One region of the Adlercreutzia sp. ZJ242 genome, then DNA from elsewhere that is predicted to be linked to it. Evidence: predicted binding sites of a transcription regulator. Region 1 holds the regulator's gene; each other region holds the start of a gene.
The links. Region 1 encodes HrcA, which represses chaperone genes, less so after heat shock. Its sites were predicted from a motif close to TNTTAGCANNCNNNNNNNNNGNNTGCTAANA; they were not measured.
Positions count from the first base shown of each region.

Region 2: a site for HrcA is predicted at 4,219-4,249, ahead of G7Y49_RS09395 (Hsp20/alpha crystallin family protein). Genes of this name have one in related genera too.
Region 3: a site for HrcA is predicted at 3,871-3,901, ahead of htpG (molecular chaperone HtpG). Genes of this name have one in related genera too.

Region 1 is NZ_JAAKEE010000013.1:8,027-14,678, reverse strand. Features, by position in the region: gene G7Y49_RS04715 (flavodoxin family protein) at 1-108, opposite strand, end outside; gene G7Y49_RS04710 (DNA-3-methyladenine glycosylase) at 361-1,026, shown strand; gene G7Y49_RS04705 (hypothetical protein) at 1,142-1,339, shown strand; gene dusB (tRNA dihydrouridine synthase DusB) at 1,349-2,320, shown strand; gene hemW (radical SAM family heme chaperone HemW) at 2,310-3,422, shown strand; gene hrcA (heat-inducible transcriptional repressor HrcA) at 3,662-4,711, shown strand; gene dnaJ (molecular chaperone DnaJ) at 4,831-5,970, shown strand; gene G7Y49_RS04680 (16S rRNA (uracil(1498)-N(3))-methyltransferase) at 6,041-6,652, shown strand, end outside.
Region 2 is NZ_JAAKEE010000042.1:3,326-9,977, reverse strand. Features, by position in the region: gene G7Y49_RS09415 (sodium-dependent transporter) at 1-675, shown strand, start outside; gene G7Y49_RS09410 (RNA methyltransferase) at 696-1,640, opposite strand; gene G7Y49_RS09405 (hypothetical protein) at 1,985-2,176, shown strand; gene G7Y49_RS09400 (FprA family A-type flavoprotein) at 2,315-3,502, shown strand; gene G7Y49_RS09395 (Hsp20/alpha crystallin family protein) at 3,619-4,071, opposite strand; gene G7Y49_RS09390 (GntR family transcriptional regulator) at 4,653-5,048, shown strand; gene G7Y49_RS09385 (ABC transporter ATP-binding protein) at 5,344-6,297, shown strand; gene G7Y49_RS09380 (ABC-2 transporter permease) at 6,294-6,652, shown strand, end outside.
Region 3 is NZ_JAAKEE010000027.1:8,245-14,896, forward strand. Features, by position in the region: gene G7Y49_RS07485 (RNA methyltransferase) at 1-799, shown strand, start outside; gene G7Y49_RS07490 (DUF2064 domain-containing protein) at 931-1,812, opposite strand; gene htpG (molecular chaperone HtpG) at 1,868-3,832, opposite strand; gene G7Y49_RS07500 (branched-chain amino acid aminotransferase) at 4,199-5,236, shown strand; gene G7Y49_RS07505 (Rpn family recombination-promoting nuclease/putative transposase) at 5,379-6,359, opposite strand; gene G7Y49_RS07510 (hypothetical protein) at 6,651-6,652, opposite strand, start outside.

The DNA.
Region 1 (6,652 bases):
GATCTCGGCCTCGACGCCCTCGGCGCGCAGCGCGGCGGCCGCCTCCTCGAGCGTGCGGTTCGTGTTGCCCTCCCGGCGCGGGCTTCCGTTGATGAGCAGGACCTTCATGCGTCTCCTCGTCTCTCGTCGCTGTTTCGTCCAAGCGCCATTGTAGCGCTTGCGCAGCCAGTTCGGAGCAGAGGCTGTCAGCTGCGATGCCATGCTGCGGCGCAGAAGCGGGCTCATCGGAGGAGCATGCCGCCTGTCTGACGCCGTGGCCGCCTCTCGCTTCTTCGGCGAGCCGGATTCCCCGCGCTGCCTGGCTTCTGCGCAAAGGGGCGCGTAAACTACCCTTGTCTCATCTTGAGGGGAGGGCGCGTGATGTACAGCTGCGATGAGCCGGGCTTCGTCCGATACGACGCCGCGGCAACCGCGTACCTGATGTCGAAGGACAGGAAGCTGGCGCGGGCCATCGAGGCCGTCGGCAGCATCCGCCGTCCCGCAGACGGGGACGTGTTCGCCTCGGTCGTGAAGAGCATCGTCGGCCAGCAGATCTCGACGTCGGCGCTCAAGACCGTCCTCGGCCGCCTCGCGGTGAAGGCCGGCGACCCCGTGACGCCCGAGGCCGTCGGCGCCCTGAGCGTTGACGCCCTCCAGAGCTGCGGCATGACGTTTCGCAAGGCGGGCTACATCAAGTCCTTCGCCGACGCGGTCCGATCAGGCGAGTTCGACCTCGACGCGCTGGCGCGCATGGGCGACGAGGAGGCCGTCAAGGCGCTCACGTCGCTGAGGGGCGTCGGGAGGTGGACGGCGGAGATGGTCCTGATCTTCAGCATGAACAGGATGAACGTGTTCGCCTTTGACGACGTCGGCATACACCGCGGGATCCGCATGGTCTACCACCACCGCGACGTCAGCAGGGAGCTGTTCGAGAGGTACCGCCGGCGCTTCAGCCCCTACTGCACCGTCGCGAGCCTGTACTTCTGGCAGATATCGCACATGGACGTCCCCGGATACGACCGCGACTACGCCCCGAAGGGGCGCTGACGCGCCAGCAAGCGGTGTTTCGGGGTGATTCTGCGCAGGTTCGGCACGGAGGACGCGATTTGGGGTACCCTGACAGTCTCTGGTGAAACCGACGGCGAAAGCGACAAGGAGACCCATGAAGAGCACCCGGGAATACGACTGGCTCAACGACCCCTTCGACGAGAAGAAGTGCGCCGAGGAGCTTGACCGCGCCCGCTCCCGCGGCATGCGCGGCGCGGGGTGCGCGCTCGCGGTCGTCGTCGCCATCGCCGTGGTGCTCGTAGCCGTGTTCGTGGTGATCGTCGGCTCAATCGGCAGCGGCGCCTCGATCTAGGGCGCCCGCATGGCTCTGTTCGGCAAATACGAGGTGCTGCTGGCGCCGATGGCGGGCGTGAGCGACGTCGCGTTTCGCACGCTGTGCCTGGAGCAGGGGGCTGACCTGGCCTTCACCGAGATGGTGTCGGCGAAGGGGCTCTCGTACGCCAACGAGAAGACGCGGCATCTGCTCGCGCTGGCCGCAGGCGAGAGGAGCGTGGGCGTGCAGCTGTTCGGCCACGAGCCCGACACCATGGCGAGCCAGGCCGCCTGGGTGGAGGACGAGCTCGGCGAGGCGCTCGCGTACCTCGACATCAACATGGGCTGCCCCGCGCGCAAGATCGTGAGCAAGGGCGACGGCAGCGCGCTCATGAAGGCCCCGGACGTGGCGGCCCGTATCGTGCGCGCGGTGAAGGCCGCGGTGGCGCACCCCGTCACCTGCAAGTTCCGCCGCGGCTGGAGCGAAGGCGAGGAGACCGCGCCCGAGTTCGCGCGGCGCATGGAGGACGCCGGCGCCGACGCCGTCTGCGTGCACGGGCGCTACGCCGCCCAGCTCTACCGTGGCAGCGCCGAGTGGGGCGCGATCGCGCGCGTGAGGGAGGCCGTGTCCATCCCCGTGGTGGGCAACGGCGACATCCGCTCAGGCGCCGACGCGGTGCGCATGCGCGCGGCCACCGGCTGTGACGCGGTGATGATCGCCCGCGGCGCCGAGGGCAACCCGTGGCTGTTCTCCCAGGTGAAGGCCGCGCTGGCGGGGGAGGCGGAGCCCGCGTGCCCCGACGTGGCGGCGCGCCTGTCCATGGCGAGGCGCCATGCCGCGCTGCTCGCGTGCCGCGAGGGGCGCAACATCGTGCGCATGCGCAAGCACGCCATGTGGTACGTGGCGGGGCTTCCCGGCGCCGCGGCCGCGCGCGGCAAGATCAACTACTGCACCACGCTCGAGGACTTCGGCCGCGTGTTCGACGAGCTCGAGCAGATTGCGAGCGAACATGCCTCATGACCCGTACCAGGCGCTCTACCTCCACGTGCCGTTCTGCGTGAGCCGCTGCCTGTACTGCGACTTCGCCACGCGCGCCGTGCCCGCCGACGACCCTCAGATCACGCGCTACGTGGAGGACCTCGTGATGCAGATCCGCCGCGCGGGCAAGCAGGGCGAGCTCGCGGGCGTGGAGACGGTGTACGTCGGCGGCGGCACGCCGAGCCACGTGGGGTCGCGCCACCTCTCGCAGCTGCTCTACGCGCTCGGGCTGTCGATGCACCTCACGCCTGAGATGGAGTGCACCGTCGAGTGCAACCCCGAGAGCCTTGACGAGCGCCTCGTGCGCGACATGTGGGCGCTCGGCGCGAACCGGCTGTCCATCGGCGTGCAGAGCTTCGACGACCGCCTGCTGCGCGTGCTCGGCCGCGCGCACACGGCTGACGAGGCCCGACGCGCCGTCGACGCCGCGCTCACGCGCTTCGAGAACGTGAGCGTGGACGTGATGTGCGGCCTGCCCGGGCAGTCCGCCGAGGACGTTCGCGCGAGCGCGGAGGAGGCCGTGCGCCTCGGCGTCACGCACGTGAGCGTGTACCCGCTCACCATCGAGGACCACACGCCGTTCGCGCGCATGGTGATGCGCGGCGAGCTCATGGAGCCCGACGACGACGTGGAGGCCGAGCACATGGAGGCCGCCGCGGAGGTGCTCGAAGGCGCGGGGCTTCACCGCTACGAGGTGGCGAGCTACGCGCGGGAGGGCTTCGAGAGCAGGCACAACACCGCCTACTGGACGGGGAAGCCCTACCTCGGGCTCGGGCTGTCGGCCGCCACGATGACGCAGAACGCCACGCGCCGCATGCGGCGCCAGGACGGCCAGGTGACCGACGACCTGAACCCCGCGCAGATGCTCGCCGAGGACCTCATGCTCGGCATGCGCATGTCGCGCGGCGTGAGCGACGAGCTTTTGGCGCGCGCCTCGGCGCTCCTGCCCGCCGCGCGCGGCGTGTTCGAGGGCCTTGCGCGCGACGGCCTGGCCGTGCACGAAGGCGGTCGCTGGCGTCCCACGAGCCGCGGCTGGCTGTGCGGCAACGAGCTCTACGGGCGGATCTTCGACCTCGCCCCGTAGCGCAGGCGCACCCGAGGCGCCGTGCCGCGTACACGTCTGCGCCGAGGCGCCGCGCGCCTGCGCATTATGGCGCTTGCGTTGAATTTTCGGCGGTTCCCTCCAATCGTTTAGCACTCGGGGGCCGAGGCTGCTAAAATGCTGCGAGAGCTTGCGCTGCGCGGCCTGCGTCCACGTGCCCGCAGGCAGGAGAGGAGAAGGCAGAAGGCCGGAAGGCGGCCAAGCGCCGAAGGAGGAGTGCCGTGCTATCCGACAGGCGGCAGCGCGTGTTGAGCGCGCTCATCGAGGAGTACGTCGAGCGGGCGATGCCCGTGGGGTCGCGCACGCTCACCGAGCGCTATCAGCTCGGCGTGAGCCCGGCCACCGTGCGCAACGACCTGTCCGCCCTCGAGGACGCGGGCTACATCACGCAGCCCCACACCTCCGCCGGCCGCATCCCCACCGACGCGGGCTACCGCGCCTTCGTCGACGAGCTTCTGAGCCACGGCCTCGCCGCCGAGGAGCACCCCCACCGCGACATCGTCGACGAGCTGCGCGCAAGCGCCAGCGAGCTCGACGCGCTCATGGAGCAGACCTCGGCCGCGCTCGCGCGCCTCACCGACTGCCTCTCCATCGTGATGGCGCCGTCGTTCTCCGCGCACATCCGCCAGCTCTCGCTCATCTCGCTGTCGAACTACCGCGCGCTCATCGTGATCGTGGCCGAGGACGGCCGCGTGGCGAACCGCAGCGTCGCGTTCGCCGAGGAGGTCACGCCTGACGAGCTCGCCGGCGTGCAGAACCTGCTCGGGCGCCTGTTCGCCGGGAAGTCGGTGCGTGAGCTGCGCGAGGGGTTCGACGCGCCGACCTACGAGGCCCTGCGCGACCCGCTCGTGCAGCTCATCCTCGACGAGGTGATCGCGTGTCTGCAGGAGAACAACATCGGGCGGGCGCACCGGCTCGGCATGAGCTCGCTTCTGCGCAAGCCCGAGTTCAGCAGCTCGAGCGCCCTCCTTCCCCTCGTGCAGGTGCTCGAGGACGACTCCGTGCTCCTGCACGTGTTCGACGAGGCGTCCGCGCCCGCGGAGCCCGCGCAGGCGCCTGACGACGCGCCCGGCGCGGAGGGGGAGCACGTGATGGTGCGCATCGGGCGCGAGAACGCGGCCGTCGAGCTCTCCGGCGTGTCGGTGATCGCAAGCACCTACGGCCGCGGCGAGGGCGAGGGCATCGTCGCCGTCATCGGCCCGACGCGCATGGACTACACGCGCGTCATCCGCGCCGTGCGCGCGGCCCAGCACGTGCTGAGGGACGAGTGAGGCGAAGGCGCGGGCGAGAGCGACGGCGGGGGAGACCCCTCGAGGCAGCAAGGTAACAAGGCGCGGCCGGTTTCGGGGCCGCGCGTTCGAGATAGGTGACAGAAAGGCATTACGAACCCATGGCTAAAGACTTGTACGAGGTGCTCGGCGTTTCGCGGGACGCCTCTGAGGCTGAGATCAAGAAGGCGTTTCGCCACAAGGCGCGCGAGCTGCACCCCGACGTGAACAAGGCTCCCAACGCGGAGGACCAGTTCAAGGAGCTCAACGAGGCGTACGACGTGCTCTCCGACGCGAACAAGCGCGCGCAGTACGACCGCTTCGGCACCATCCCGGGCGCCGCGGGCTCGAGCCCGTACGGCGGCGGCAGCGGCTACGTCGACTTCGAGGACCTCTTCGGCGGCGGCTTCGGCGGCATGGGCGACATCTTCTCCACCTTCTTCGGCGGGAGCGCCGGGGGCGGGCGCACGGTGCGCAAGGAGGGCCGCGACATGGGCATCGGGCTGCGCCTGACGCTCGAGGAGGTCGCGCGCGGCGTGAAGAAGGAGATCGTGTACGACCGCCTGGCGCCGTGCCCCGACTGCGACGGCTCGGGCCTCGGCGAGGGCGGCCGCGAGGTCACGTGCCCGGAGTGCAGTGGCAAGGGCCGCGTGGTCACCGTGCAGCGCACCTTCCTCGGCGACATGCAGTCGTCCTCCACGTGCCCGAAGTGCCACGGCACGGGCTCGTCCATCGAGAACCCCTGCCCGGAGTGCGAGGGCCAGGGCCGCGTGCCCGACCGCCAGAAGGTGTCGGTCGAGGTGCCCGCGGGCGTCCGCGACGGCCAGCAGCTGCGCGTGTCGGGCTTCGGCGAGGCCGGCATGCAGGGCGCGGCGGCGGGCGACCTCATCGTCACCGTGCGCATCCAGCCGCATGAGTTCTACGAGCGCGACGGCGAGGACCTGCACGTGCAGGTGAGCGTGCCCATGGTCCAGGCGGCGCTCGGCGCCGAGATCGAGGTCGACGGCATCTTCGACGACGAGGAAGTGCCGGTGCGCATCCCCGAGGGGACGCAGAACGGCCAGGTCATCCGCTGCAAGGGCTTCGGCATGCCGCGCCTGCGCTCGGACGCGCGCGGGGATCTGTACGTGCACGTGGAGGTGGAGATCCCCCGCCGCCTCTCGAAGCGCGAGCGCGAGATCCTCGAGGAGCTCGCCGACGAGATGGGCGAGGACGTCTCGGAGGCCCGCTCGCCCCTGCAGAAGCTCCGCGACATGTTCTAGCCTGAAGGACCCCGGCCGCCGCTGGCCTCGCCGACGGCGCTCGCCTTCCTCCCGTTGCAAAGGAGACTCCTTGTCCCTCCACCAGTTCTTCCTGGATGACCAGGTGCTCGCCGGCGAAGGCGCCGCGGTGTTCCCGCTGCGCCTCGCGCCCGACGACGCGCGCCACGCCCGCGTGCTGCGCCTCGCGCCCGGCGAGCACGTCGCCGTGGTGGACGCGGCGCGCGACTACTTCGAGTGCGAGGTCGTCTCCTTCGACGACGCGGTGCCGCTCGTGCGCATCGCGCGCCGCCTCGACGCGCCTGACGACGGCCCGCGCGTGATCCTGCTCCAGGGGCTCGCCAAGGGCGACAAGATGGAGACGGTCATCCGCCATGCCACCGAGGTGGGCGTCGAGGCGTTCGTGCCCTTGAAGTGCGCGCGCTCGGTGATGAAGGTGGACGCCAAGAAGGCCGCTGCGAAGCGGAGCCGCTGGCAGGCCGTCGCGAAGAGCGCCGCCATGCAGGCGGGACGCCGCGCGGTGCCCGAGGTGAGCGAGCCTCTGGGCCTGCCCGAGGCGTGCGAGCTTGTGGCGAACGCCACCGCCGTGCTCGTGTGCTGGGAGGAGGCGCCCCAAACGGCGACGATGCGCGCGGCGCTTTCCGACGCGCTGGCGCATGCGGGCTGCGCCGTGGCGGCCGACGCG
Region 2 (6,652 bases), on a different contig from region 1:
ACCACCTGGGTGTATGCGCTCGGCCAGGCGTTCTTCAGCCTGTCGATCGCCGGCAACGGCACGCTCGTGTACGGCAGCTACCTGAAGCGCGACGTCGACGTGGTCACGTCGGCGCGCAACGTGGCCATCTTCGACACGCTGGCGGCCATGGTGGCGGCATGCGCGGTGGTGCCGGCCGTGTTCGTGTTCGGCCTCGACGTGGCGAGCGGCCCGCCGCTCATGTTCATCACGCTGCCGAGCGTGTTCCAGGAGATGCCGTTCGGAAGCGTCTTCGTGGTCGTCTTCTTCGTCGCGGTGACGTTCGCCGCGGTCACGAGCCTCATGAACCTGTTCGAGGCGCCGGTGGAGGCGCTGCAGGCGCAGTTCGGCCTCTCGCGCGGCGTGGCGGTGGGCATCATCGCCGTCATCGCCGTGGGCGTGGGCCTGTTCCTGGAGAGCGGGGACGTGGTGTCGACGTGGATGGACGTGGTGTCGATCTACGTGATGCCCACGGGCGCGCTTCTGGCCGCCATCATGTTCTTCTGGGTGTGCCCGAAGGGGTTCGCGCGCGAGCAGGCGCAGCTCGGGCATGACAAGCCGCTCGGCGCCTGGTTCGACTACCTGCCGAAGTACGTGTTCGTGGGGATCACCGCGCTCGTGATCGTGCTCGGGATCTTCTACGGCGGCATCGGGTAGGGCCGGCGGGGCCGGTTCTCTCAGTCGCGGTGGCTCACGCGCAGCTCCCAGAACGCCACGGCCGAGGCGGCGGCCACGTTGAGCGAGTCCACGGCGTGGTCCATGGGGATGCGCACCGTGTAGTCGCATGCGGCGATGGTGGCGGGGGCGAGGCCGTCGCCCTCGGTTCCCAGCACGAGCGCCAGCTTGTCGCAGGCGCGCAGGCGACGGTCCTGCAGCGGGACGGAGTCGTCCGACAGCGCGAGCGCGCAGGTGGTGAAGCCCGCCGCGCGCAGGAGCGGCAGGCCCTCGCGCGTCCAGTCGCGGCCGCTCCCGATGCGCGTCCACGGCACCTGGAACACGGTGCCCATCGACACGCGCGCCGCGCGCCGGTAGAAGGGGTCGTGGCAGGCGGGCGTGACGAGCACCGCGTCCACGCCGAGCGCGGCCGCCGAGCGGAAGATGGCGCCGACGTTGGTATAGTTCGTGACGTCCTCGAGCACGGCGACGCGCCGCGCGCCGGCGAGCAGGTCCTCGGCGCGGGGCAGAGGCGGCCGCAGGAAGGCCGCGAGCGCGCCGCGGGTGCGCGTGAACCCGGTGAGCGCGCGCATCTGCTCGCGCGTGGCGACGAACGCGGGCAGCGAGGGGTCGCGCGCGAGCAGGCGCTCGATGAGCGGGCGCGTGGCGTCGAGCCAGCAGTCCTCCAGAAGCAGCGCGAAGGGCTCGATGCCGGCCGCGAGCGCCCGCTCGATCACGTTTTTGGACTCGCCGATGAACAGGCCGTCCGCGAGGCGGTTGGGGTCGGCGGGGCACGTCGCGCGCGTGGCCGCGCCGTCCGCACGCGCGTCTGCCGCCGCCCGGGCCTGCGCGTCGACGGCGCGCGCGAGGCCCACCATCTGGCGCGCGTCGCGCAGCTCGGCGTCGGTCATGCGCGAGAACGGCGCAAGGCGGGCGTCGTCGAGGGTGGTCAGGCGGATGACGGGCATGGTGCTCCTTCGTGGTCGTGCCGGCTTGCGCGCGGCCTGCGCGGCGGCGTCTCGGCCGGCGGGACAGCGCCCGCGAGCATGCGGCTTCGCGGGATCGCGGGCGCCGCGCGCGGCGGCAGCTCCCATTCTAAATCAGCCTTCGGGGCCGCGCGGGCGCGAAGGCCGGCTCATCCTGTGGAGGAAGTCTGACGAAAAGGTAACGGGAATTTGACTCTGCGCTCATTTTCGGCTTACCGCTTCAAAACACGGCGGTTCTATGGTAGCCTTGCGCGACCGCAAAGGAAGCGCGGTACTGTCAACCGCCCGCAGGCAACGGGCAAACGTTCCAGAAAGGAGCATTCACCATGAATGCCAATCTGATCGTCGCAAAGGCGAACGCGTGGGAAGTCAACCAGCACGTCGGGCGCGCCATCGAGGCGAACCTGCCTGACTACCAGGTTGAGGCGCTCGGCCGCGGCGCTGGGTGTGACCTGAAGGCCAAGGCCCGGATCATGTCTCGTCCCAGCTTGCTCAAGAGCTTCTTCCGCGCCGCGTAAGGGACGAAGCGGGCTCGTCGCAGCCTGCTCATTCTGATTATTCGAAGCCGTCTCCCCGGGGAGGCGGCTTTTGCGCTTTCCGGGCGCTACAATGCGGCGCAAGCACATCGACGACGGTCCTATCGAGAAGGAGACCACATGCTCAGAGCACTTGAGATCAAGCCCGACGTGTACTGGGTGGGCGGCATCGACTGGAACGAGCGCAACTTCCACGGCTACACCACCGACCGCGGGTCAACCTACAACGCGTACCTGATCCTCGACGAGCACGTGACGCTCATCGACACCTGCAAGCCCGAGTTCGCCGACGAGCTCATCGAGCGCATCAGCGACATCATCGACCCGGCGCGCATCGAGTACGTGGTGTCGAACCACGTGGAGCAGGACCACTCGGGCGCGATCCCCGCCGTCATGGAGCGCGCGCCGCACGCGAAGATCGTCACGAGCAGCCCGCACGGGCTCAAGGGCCTCGCCGCGCACTACGGCGACGCCTACGAGTACGTGCCCGTGAAGACGGGCGACATCCTCTGCATCGGCAAGCGCACGCTCGCGTTCACCGCCACGGTGATGGTGCACTGGCCCGACAACATGGTCACCTACTCGCCGCACGACAAGATCCTGTTCTCCAACGACGCGTTCGGCCAGCACTTCGCCTCGTCCAAGCACTTCGACGACGAGGTGGGCCTGCCCGAGGTGCTCGCGCAGGCGAAGAAGTACTACGCCAACATCGTGATGCCGTACTCGCGCCACGTGGTGCGCGCCCTCGGGGCGCTCGCCGACGCCGACATCGACATGATCGCGCCGAGCCACGGCGTCATCTGGCGCAGCCACGTGCCCGAGATCATGGCGGAGTACGCGCGTTGGAGCTCGCTTGAGCCCGAGGAGTACGCGGTGGTGGTGTACGACTCCATGTGGCACACCACCGAGGCCATGGCGCACCAGATCGTGGAGGCGTTCATCGAGGCGGGCACGCCGACGCGCCTGTTCGACCTGAAGGCCAACCACATCTCCGACATCATGACCGAGGTCCTGCCGGCGAAGTACGTGGCGGTGGGCTCGCCCACGCTCAACAACGGCATGATGCCCACGGTGGCGGCGTTTCTGTGCTACCTGAAGGGGCTCTCGCCGAAGGGCGGCTGGCCGGGCCGCGTGGGCATCCCGTTCGGCTCGTTCGGCTGGGGCAAGAACGGCCCGGACGAGGTGGCCGAGTCGCTGGAGAAGTGCGGCTTCGACCTGGCCTTCGGCACGCTGACGCACCAGTGGACCGAAGACGAGGAGGGCTTGGGCCAGCTGCACGAGGCCGTGCTCGCCGGGCTCGGGAGGTAGGCGGGCGCAGACCCTCGACGTCCAGTTCCCCAACGCAAGCGGAGGCGCCCCGGCGGCATGCCGGGGCGCCTCCTTCGCTTCATGGGCGTTCTTGCGCTCGCGCGCGCGGTGCGCTGCTAGCCCTCGATGGCGATCACGCGCTTCTCCTCGAGCTTGGGCGCGGGCTGCTTCTTCGGCACCGCGATCTTGAGCAGGCCGTCCTCGAAGCGGGCGCGGATGTCCTCCTCGACGATCTCCTCGCCGACGTAGAAGCTGCGGCTGCACGTGCCGCTGAAGCGCTCCTTGCGCAGCCAGGTGCCCTTGTCGCCCTCGGAGGTGGCTTCGGTCTGCGTGCGCGCGCTGATGGAGAGGTAGCCGTCCTTGAGCTCGGCGGTCACGTTCTCCTTCTTGAACCCGGGCAGGTCGACCGTGAGCTCGAAGCCCTCGGGCGTCTCGCGGATGTCGGTGCGCATGAGGGTGGGGGAGGTGGTGCGCGCCGGCGTGTCGAAGAACGCCTCGAAGGGGTCGTTCATCAGGGTGTTGAAGAGGCTGCGCGGGGCGTTGGCGCGTGCGGGTACCAGCATGGACATGGGATCATCTCCGTTCGGTTGCGGCTGCAAGGCTGCGCGCCCGCTGCGAGGCTCGTGGCTGATGTGCTTCTCTCACGTGATGTGCTGCCCTCGCGGGCTCGGTAGTCTTGCGCCTGGTTCTGTTTACGAGTACGTTATAGCACGCTGAATTAGCACTCTCAAGCCGAGAGTGCTAAATAGCGGGCGAACGTCACAGAGTTGCCATATTTGGCTTGCCCCGCATGCGCGTCCGGCGCTGCGGGCTCGGCCCCTTCTGCCTGCGGGCGCCGGCATGCTGCTGGCGGTCCCTGCGGGTGTTGGGACGCTTTCAGAAATAATTCGCGATTAGCTCTTGCTAACTGTGCATACTGTGTATATAGTGTATATATCATGATATGCACAGTTAGCGTGCGCCTGATCAACGCGCGAGAGCTGTGCGAGCGAATTCGCGCAACGCACTACGAAGAACGCACTTTGGAGAACACACTACGGAGAACGCACTCCGGAGAGCGCGCTATGAAGAACGTACTCCGAAGAACACGTTCCGAAGAACGCGCTACGAAGAGGGCGCTGTGGAAAACGCCCTTCGGAGAAGGCGAGAAATGGCAGGCAACGTGGAGATAATCATCTCGAATGCGAGCAGCAAGCCCATCTACGAGCAGATAGCGACCCAGATAAAGGACGCCATCCTCGCAGGTGAGCTGGATGAGGGCGCCCCCCTTCCGTCCATCCGCGCGCTGGCGAACGACCTGCACGTGAGCGTCATCACCACCAAGCGCGCCTACGCTGACCTCGAGGAGCTCGGCTTCATCGAGACGGTGCAGGGCAAGGGCAGCTTCGTGGCCGGCGGCAACCTCGAGCTTCTGCGCGAGGAGCGGCTGCGCCACGTGGAGGAGCTGCTCGAGCAGGCGCTCTCCGACGCGCTGTCGGCGGGGGTGACGGTGCGCGAGCTGCACGACATGCTCGACGTGCTGGCCGAGGACATGCCCGACGCGTAAGGCGCCTGGCACGTAGGACGCGGGGAGCGCCGTGCGCGCGGCCGTGCCGCCGCAGCGCCCGCACCAGGCGTGACGCGGCGGCGTCGAAGCGCCAGCGCCCGCACCAGGCATGACGCGTTGACGCCAAGTGCGGCGGCGCTCCCTCGTCAGGCGCGTTTTGCCAGGTACGTCGGCGCTCCCTCGTCGGGCGCGTTTTGCCAGGCGCGGCGGCGCGGAAGCGCCCTTGCGATTCACGAACGAATGTTTCACGTGAAACATTCCTGCATTGCGAAAGACATCCAGAAAAGGAATGGCTATGTACGACCTCGTCAGGGTTGAGAACCTTGCAAAAGCGTATCCGGGGTTCACGCTCGATCACGTGAGCCTGAGCGTGCCAGCTGGCTGCGTGACCGGATTCATCGGATCGAACGGCGCTGGCAAAACCACCACCATCAAGACGATCCTCGGGCTCATCCGCCCGAGCGCGGGCAACGTCGCGCTCTTCGGCGAGCCTGTCTGCGGATTTGAGGAAGGTGGGGAATTATCAACAGATCAGAAGAATATGACGAACGCAAGCGGCGCGCCTCAGATCCACGAAGCGGCGCTCGTCCGCGCGAAGGCGCGCATCGGCGTGGTGTTCGACGCCTGCCCCTTCCCGAGCGAGTCGCTCGTGAGCGACGTGGAGCACATCGGGCGCTTCGCGTTCCCCACGTGGGATCGCGGCCTGTTCGAACAGTACGCGCGCCAGTTCGACCTCGGCGCGAAGAAGCGGGTGAAGGAGCTCTCGCGCGGCATGGGCATGAAGCTGCAGCTGGCGTTCGCGCTGGCGCATGCGCCTGAGCTGCTCATCCTCGACGAGGTGACGGCGGGGCTCGACCCCATGGCGCGCGAGGAGGTGCTCGACATCCTGCGCGGCTTCATGACCGACGAGCGCCGCGGCATCCTCCTGTCGAGCCACATCACGTCTGATCTGGAGAAGATCGCCGACTACGTGGTGTGCATCGACGCGGGGCGCGTGATGTTCGACTGCATGGTCGACGTGATCTGCGACGTCGCGGGCGTGGCGCGCTGCGGCGCCGAGCAGGCGCGGGCCATCGTCGAGAGCGGCGCGTTCGCGCAGGGCAGCTTGCGCGTCATGGCCGGCGCGTACGCGCACGAGGTGCTCGTGCCCGACCGCGCGCTCCTGTCCCGCCGCTTTCCGAAGGTGGCGTGCGAGCGCGTGAGCATTGACGACTACATGAGGCTGATGTTGAAGGGAGAGGCCCGATGAAGGCGATGATCTTTTCCGACTTGATTACCATGCGCCACAGCTTGATCCAGCTGCTCGTCATCATGGCGGTGGTTTCCCTCGTCATCGCGCTCAGCGTGGACACGTTGGCGGCCACGGCGGCGTGTGCCGCGACCCTGGTTCCCTTCTCGTTCGTGTTCAACGCCTCGGCTTACGACGAGGTGAACAATTGGGGGTCGTTTCGCCTGGCCATGCCCATGAGCCGCCGTGACGTGGTGGTGGGGCGCTACGCGAGCCTTCTTCTGGTGACGGCGCTGTCGCTCGGGATGAGCCTTGCGTACACGTTTGCCATCACGGGCGTGGCGGCGCTGCTTGCCGGCGTGATGGGGCAAGGCGC
Region 3 (6,652 bases), on a different contig from region 1:
CCTCGAGCCCGAGCGCGCGCTGTTCATCGCCGAGGGCGCCAAGGTGATCGAGCGCGCCCTCGAGGGCGGCATGGAGCCGTTGTCGCTGCTCATGGAGGAGAAGTGGCTGCACGCGACCGACGGCCTCATCGCGCGCATGGAGGCGGCCCGCCCCGATCTGCCCGTGTTCGTGGCGCCGCACGCGGCGCTCGAGGAACTCACGGGCTTCGAGCTCACGCGCGGCGCGCTCGGCGCGTTCCGCCGCCCCGCGCTGCCGAGCGTGGAGGAGGTGGTGCGCGACGCGCGCCTGGTGGCGGTTCTCGAGAGCATCACGAACCACACCAACGTGGGCGCCATCTTCCGCTCGGCGGCGGCGCTCGGCGTGGACGCCGTGCTCGTGAGCCCCACCTGCTACGACCCGCTGTACCGCCGCGCCGTGCGCGTGTCGATGGGCACGGTGTTCCAGGTGCCCTGGACGCGCATCGGCGACGACGCAGCTCCCGCGAAGGGGCGCCCCGGCCGCCCGTCGGCCGCATGGGCGAGCGCGGGCATCCCGCTTCTGCGCGAGCTGGGGTTCACGGTGGCCGCCATGGCGCTTGAGGACGACTCGGTGTCGCTCGACGACGAGTCGCTTGCGCGCGCCGAGAGGCTGGCGCTCGTGTTCGGCACCGAGGGCGACGGACTTGCGCCCTCCACCATCGCGCAGTGCGACTGCACCGTGCGCATCCCCATGGCCCACGGCGTCGACTCGCTCAACGTGGCGGCCGCCTCCGCCGTGGCGTTCTGGCAGTTTCGGAATCTGGCGGGGCTCTCGCGCTAGACGGGCCGCGACGGCTCGACAGCGGGATGCGGCGGGAGGCGTGAGCGGGCAAGCGGCGGGCGCGCCGCGGCTGCAAGCAGCAGGCACGCCGCGGCAGCAGGCGCACCGCGGCAGCAGGCGCCCGCTGCCCCCTACTTGTCGATGTGCTCGCGCGGGTCGCGCAGGTCGTTCGGCATCACGCGCACCTCGTCCCAGCCCATCTGCGCAAGCGCGTCGGCGGTGCGCCACGGCGGCGTGTTGCCGTCGAAGGGCGCGCAGTAGTTGAGCGCCTCCACGAGCGTGATGTTGTGCATGAGGTCGGCCATGGTGTCCACGTCGGGGATGGGCGGCAGGTAGAGCGCCGGCAACCCGAGCGCGCGGGCCTTCTGGATGTAGGCGGGCAGCACCGTGAGGCCGTCGGAGTTGTAGAACACGCCTGAGTGGTCGAAGTCCGTCGCGCGCGTCCATCCGATCACCGACACGCCCATCTCCTGGTCAGGCGCGAGCACGATGCCGCCGCCGTCAACGCCGTCGAGCTTGTGCAGCGCCTCGAACCCGGCGAGTACGTCGTTCACGGTGAGCGCGGGCATGTCGGCGCCCATCGACAGGATGCAGTCGGCGCCGCGCTCCCACGTCTGCTCGAACGCGTGGTTGTAGTGCTCATCGAAGCTCGCACCCTCGTCGGCGATCATCACCAGCTCGCGCGGCCACTCCCCCGCGTCCGCGAACAGCTTGCGCATCGCCTCCACGTTGCCCGCGGGCGTCGTGGAGATCACGAGCTCGTAGACGTCGCGCACGCCCTCCTCGCCGCGGGCCTCGGCCGCCGCGCACGCCGCCTCGGAGCGCTCCTCGAGCGCGGAGAGCGCCGCGCAGCAGATCTCCACCACGTCGAAGAGCATGCAGTGGTACAGGGCGCTCGCCACCTCGGGCGCAAACGCGCCGTCTTTCAGCGTGGTCAGGCGCGTCTTCACCAGCCCGGCCTCCGGCACCTTGCTGAACAGCAGCAACGCGTTTCTTCGCTCTCTTGTCTCCATGCTCCCTCGCGCCTCTCGCTTCGGTTTTCGTGCGGGACCTATGCTAGCACGCCCGCTACTTCATGAGCGCGGTCACGGCCTGGGCGAACGCGATGGGATCCTCCACGGGGAGGCCCTCCATGAGCATGGCCTGGTCGTAGAGGATGCCGGTGTAGGTCTTCACCTTGTCGTCGTCGCCCGCCACGTGCGCGGCCTTCAGGGTGCCGAACACCGGGTGCTTGGCGTTCACCTCGAGGATCACGTGCAGCTCGGGCGCCTCGTCGCTGCCCACGGCGTTCTCCTTGAACATCTGCGCCATCTTGAGCGAGACGGCGCCCTCGGTGGTCAGCACCACCGGCGCGTCGGTCAGGCGCGTGGACACGACCACCTTCTCGACCTTGCCCTCGAGCGCCTCCTTCATCACGTCGAACAGCGCGGAGTTCTCCGTGGTGGCCTCCTCGGCCTCCTTCTTCTCCTCGTCGGTGGTCAGGCCCAGGTCCTCGCCGCCGACGTTCTTGATCGTGAACACCTTCGGCTCGGCCTCGGCATCGCCCTCGGCGCCCATCGACACGATGTCCTTGTTGGAGTAGGTGCCCAGTGCCATCATGCAGAACTCGTCGACGTTCTGGTCGCACAGGAGCACGTCGTAGCCCTTCGCCAGAACCGTGGTCACGATGGGCATCTGCGCGAGGCGCTCGAGCGAGTCGCCTGCGGCGAAGAAGACGGACTCAGCGTCAGCCGGCGCCTGGCCGAGGTACTCGTCGAGCGTGATCATCTTCTTCTGCTTCGCCGAGTAGAACAGCAGAAGGTCGGCCAGCACGTCCTTGGCCATGCCGTAGCTCGAGTACACGCCGTACTTCATGGTGCGGCCGAACTCGCCGAAGAACTTCTCGTACGCCTCGCGGTCGTTGTCGCGCATGTCGGCCAGGTCGGACTTGACCTTCTTCTCGAGGCGGCGCGCGATGGCCTTGAGCTGGCCGTTGTGCTGCAGCGTCTCACGCGAGATGTTCAGCGTGAGGTCAGCCGAGTCGACCACGCCGCGCATGAAGTTGAAGTAGTCGGGCACGAGCTCCTCGCACTTGTCCATGATGAGCACGCCCGAGCTGTACAGCGCGAGGCCCTTCTTGTACTCCTTGGAGTACATGTCGTAGGGCGCGTGGCCCGGCACGAACATGAGCGCGTCGTAGGTCAGCGTGCCCTCGGCATGCAGCGAGATGGTGCGCGCCGGGTCCTCGAAGTCGTGGAAGTCGGTCTTGTAGAACTCGTTGTACTCGTCTTGGGAGACGTCGGCCTTCTTGCGCTTCCAGATGGGGATCATGGAGTTGATGGTCTCGACCGCCGTGTAGTTCTCGAACTCGGGCTTGTAGTCATCGGGCGCGTCGGCCGGCTTCGGCTTCATGCGCGACTTCTCGAGCTCCATCTGGATGGGGTAGCGCACGTAGTTGCTGTAGCGCTTGATGAGGTCGGTCAGGCCGTACTCGCTGCAGTAGGTGTCGTAGCGCTCGTCGTCGGTGTTCTCCTTCAGGAACACGACGACGTCCGTGCCGTGCTCGGCGCGCTCGGCGGCCTCGATGGTGTAGCCCTCGATGCCGTCAGACTCCCAGGCCCAAGCCTCGTCGCTGCCGTAGGCGCGCGAGACGACGCGCACCTTCGAGCCCACCATGAAGGCGGAGTAGAAGCCCACGCCGAACTGCCCGATGATGTCGACGTCAGCCGTGGGCTCCTCGGCGTTGGCGGTCTTGAACTCGAACGAGTCGGAGTGCGCGATGGTGCCGAGGTTCTTGTCGAGGTCGTCCTTGCTCATGCCGATGCCGTTGTCGGACACGGTGACGGTGCGCGCGTCGGCGTCGAACGCCACGCGGATGGCGAGGTCGGCGCGGTTGATCTCGACGCTCGAGTCCGTGAGGCTCTTGAAGTAGAGCTTGTCGACCGCGTCGGACGCGTTCGAGATGAGCTCGCGCAGGAAGATCTCGCGGTTGGTGTAGATGGAGTTGATCATGAGGTCGAGCAGCTTCTTGCTCTCGGTTTTGAACTTGCGCATGGGTATCGCCCTTCTTTCGCTTGCGGGTGGCTGAGGTGTTTTAGCAGTCACAGCCTTCGAGTGCTAAGAAGGAATTCTATAGCGCAGGAAATCTCTGTCAAGCGCCATCAGATTTTCGCCATGTGTCGGACGGCGCTTTGCGCCTCATCCCCCCCTGCTGCCTTCCCCTCTTTCCCTTCCTCCACGTTGCCTCTTCTGCATCATGCTCTCCGCCCCTTCCTCCCGCCCGCCTCTTCCGCCTCATCCCCTCTGCCGCCTGTTAATCTTTTGTTACGCGTGGCCGACCTGCACCCGCCATGCGCCCGCGCGCGCGTTAGAATACGCGGTTACAAAGAGTTGACCGATTAGTACGGGAGATGAGCAACCGTGGAAAAGAAGGACATCGACTGGGGCAACCTCGGCTTCGGCTACATGGAGACGAGCTACAGCTACGTGTGCAACTACAAGGACGGCGCGTGGGAGGAAGGCGGCCTGACCACCGACCACAGCGTCACCGTGAGCGAGTGCGCCGGCATCCTGCACTACTGCCAGGAGGTCTTCGAGGGCCTGAAGGCGTACACCACCGAGGACGGGCGCATCGTGTGCTTCCGCCCCGACCTGAACGCCGCGCGCATGGCCGACTCCGCCAAGCGCCTGGTCATGCCCGAGTTCCCGCAGGACAAGTTCGTCGAGGCCGTGAAGATGGTCGTCGAGGCGAACAAGGAGTGGGTCCCGCCCTTCGGCTCGGGCGCCACGCTGTACGTGCGCCCCTACATGTTCGCGACCGGCGTGGTCATCGGCGTGAAGCCGGCCACCGAGTACCAATTCCGCATCCTCGTCACCCCGGTGGGCCCCTACTTCAAGGGCGGCAAGGAGGCCATCACCATCACCGTGGCCGACTACGACCGCGCAGCGCCGCGCGGCACCGGCGACATCAAGGCGGGCCTCAACTACGCCATGAGCCTGCACCCCTACGAGGAGGCGCACAAGCGCGGCTACTCCGAGAACCTCTACCTCGACTCCGCCACGCGCTCCTACGTGGAGGAGACCGGCGGCGCGAACGTGCTCTTCGTGGACAAGCAGAGCAACCTCGTGGTGCCGCAGTCGCACACGAACTCGATCCTGCCCTCCATCACGCGCCGCTCGCTCGTCACGGTCGCCAAGGACATCCTGGGCATGAGCGTCGTCGAGCGCCCCGTGAAGTTCGAGGAGGTCACCAACGGCGACTTCATGGAGTGCGGCCTGTGCGGCACTGCGGCCGTCATCTCGCCGGTGGGCCACATCGAAGCTGAGGGCGTCGACGTCACGTTCGTCGACGGCGCCGAGAACGCCGGCCCCGTCATGAGCAAGCTGCGCCGCACCCTGACCGACATCCAGAGCGGCGCCATCGAGGGCCCCGAAGGCTGGATCGTCGAGATCTGCTAGCGCACGAAGCGATCGCAGGAGCGCTCTCATTCGCGTTTGACGCGAGGTTCGCCGTTTGCAGCAAGCCTCGCGTCAAACGTCGGCAAGCGCCCCTCGTCCACGGGCGATGCGACGCGGCTGCGTCGCATCGCCCGCTCGCTTGCTAGATCCCCAACTCCTCGTAGAGCTCTTCGAGCAAGGATGGGTCTTCCGCGACCTGCTTGAGATCATCTAGGCGACCGTCGGCAAGCAGCCGCGAGACCAGCTCGCCATAACGCTTCTCCGCCTCGGCACGCCCCTCAGCACGCCCTTCGGCACGCCCTTTGGCACGTCCCTCGGCAAGGCCTTCCTCAATGCCCATCGCAAGCCCTTCCTTGCGGCCCTCGGCACGACCTTCCTTGCGTCCTTCGGCAAGCCCTTCCTTGCGTCCTTCGGCAAGCCCTTCCTTGCGACCTTCTTCCAGACCCTCTTTACGGTATACGCGCTTCGCCATGCGGACCTGCATGGCGGCGTCTTCTTCGACAGTCATGACTGAGAACACCTGCTCCACCCACCTTCGGTCTCGATTGGCCTCGCTTACCTTGCCGTCGATCATCCTGACCAAAGGGTCAGCGCCGACAACTCCGTCTCTCACGTATTTTAGCAGGCTCCGCAAACGGCTGTCCTCAACGCCTTGGTAGGCCGCCGCGTTCAACACGATCCAATGCGACCCGCACCCCGAGAGCAGCGACGGATGCTCCACGCACACGCGCTCGAAATCGTAGCGCGGCAGACCGTCCTCATAGGGGTCATCGGTGCAGATGAATATGATGAAGCTGTCAGGCAGGAGGTCGTAGTCCTCCCCCTTGCGCAAAAGCCCCACGTCGATGACGGACTGATAATAGCGGAAGCGCTTGTCGATGCACATGCGGCCGTATGCTTGCATCTCGACGTCGTAGACCGCCTCCTCGCCGACGAGGTAGGCGTCGAGGCGCACCCCGCGCCCGTCGATCGTAGGCTCGATGACCTGCTCGACGTTATGGTACACGACCCTGCCCACCTCGACGCCGAGCACGACTTCCACCACCTCCCGGCACACGGCTTCATCGGACATGACGCGATCGAACATGGGCGCGTCTGAGAACGTCAGATTCCTCGTCTCCATCGGGTCCTCCTGCCCTCTCGCTAACGTGAGTATATTATAGCGTACTTTTGTACGAAAAACAAACGTTTGTTTGTAAAATGACTACAAGACATCGCGACAAAACAAGGCATAAGAATCTTTTATTGTTTGACAAAGAAAAAGGCTTCGAACTGGGTCTTTGCTCGAAAAAAGACCAGAGCGGAAGTCCAAGGCGGCCAGCCTGGACTACTTCGCATCGAAGCAAAGCGCGGAGGGCCCGCCGCATGGTGGCGGGCCCTCCGCTGTCAGAGCTCTTGTCGCCGCCCCGAGCGCTT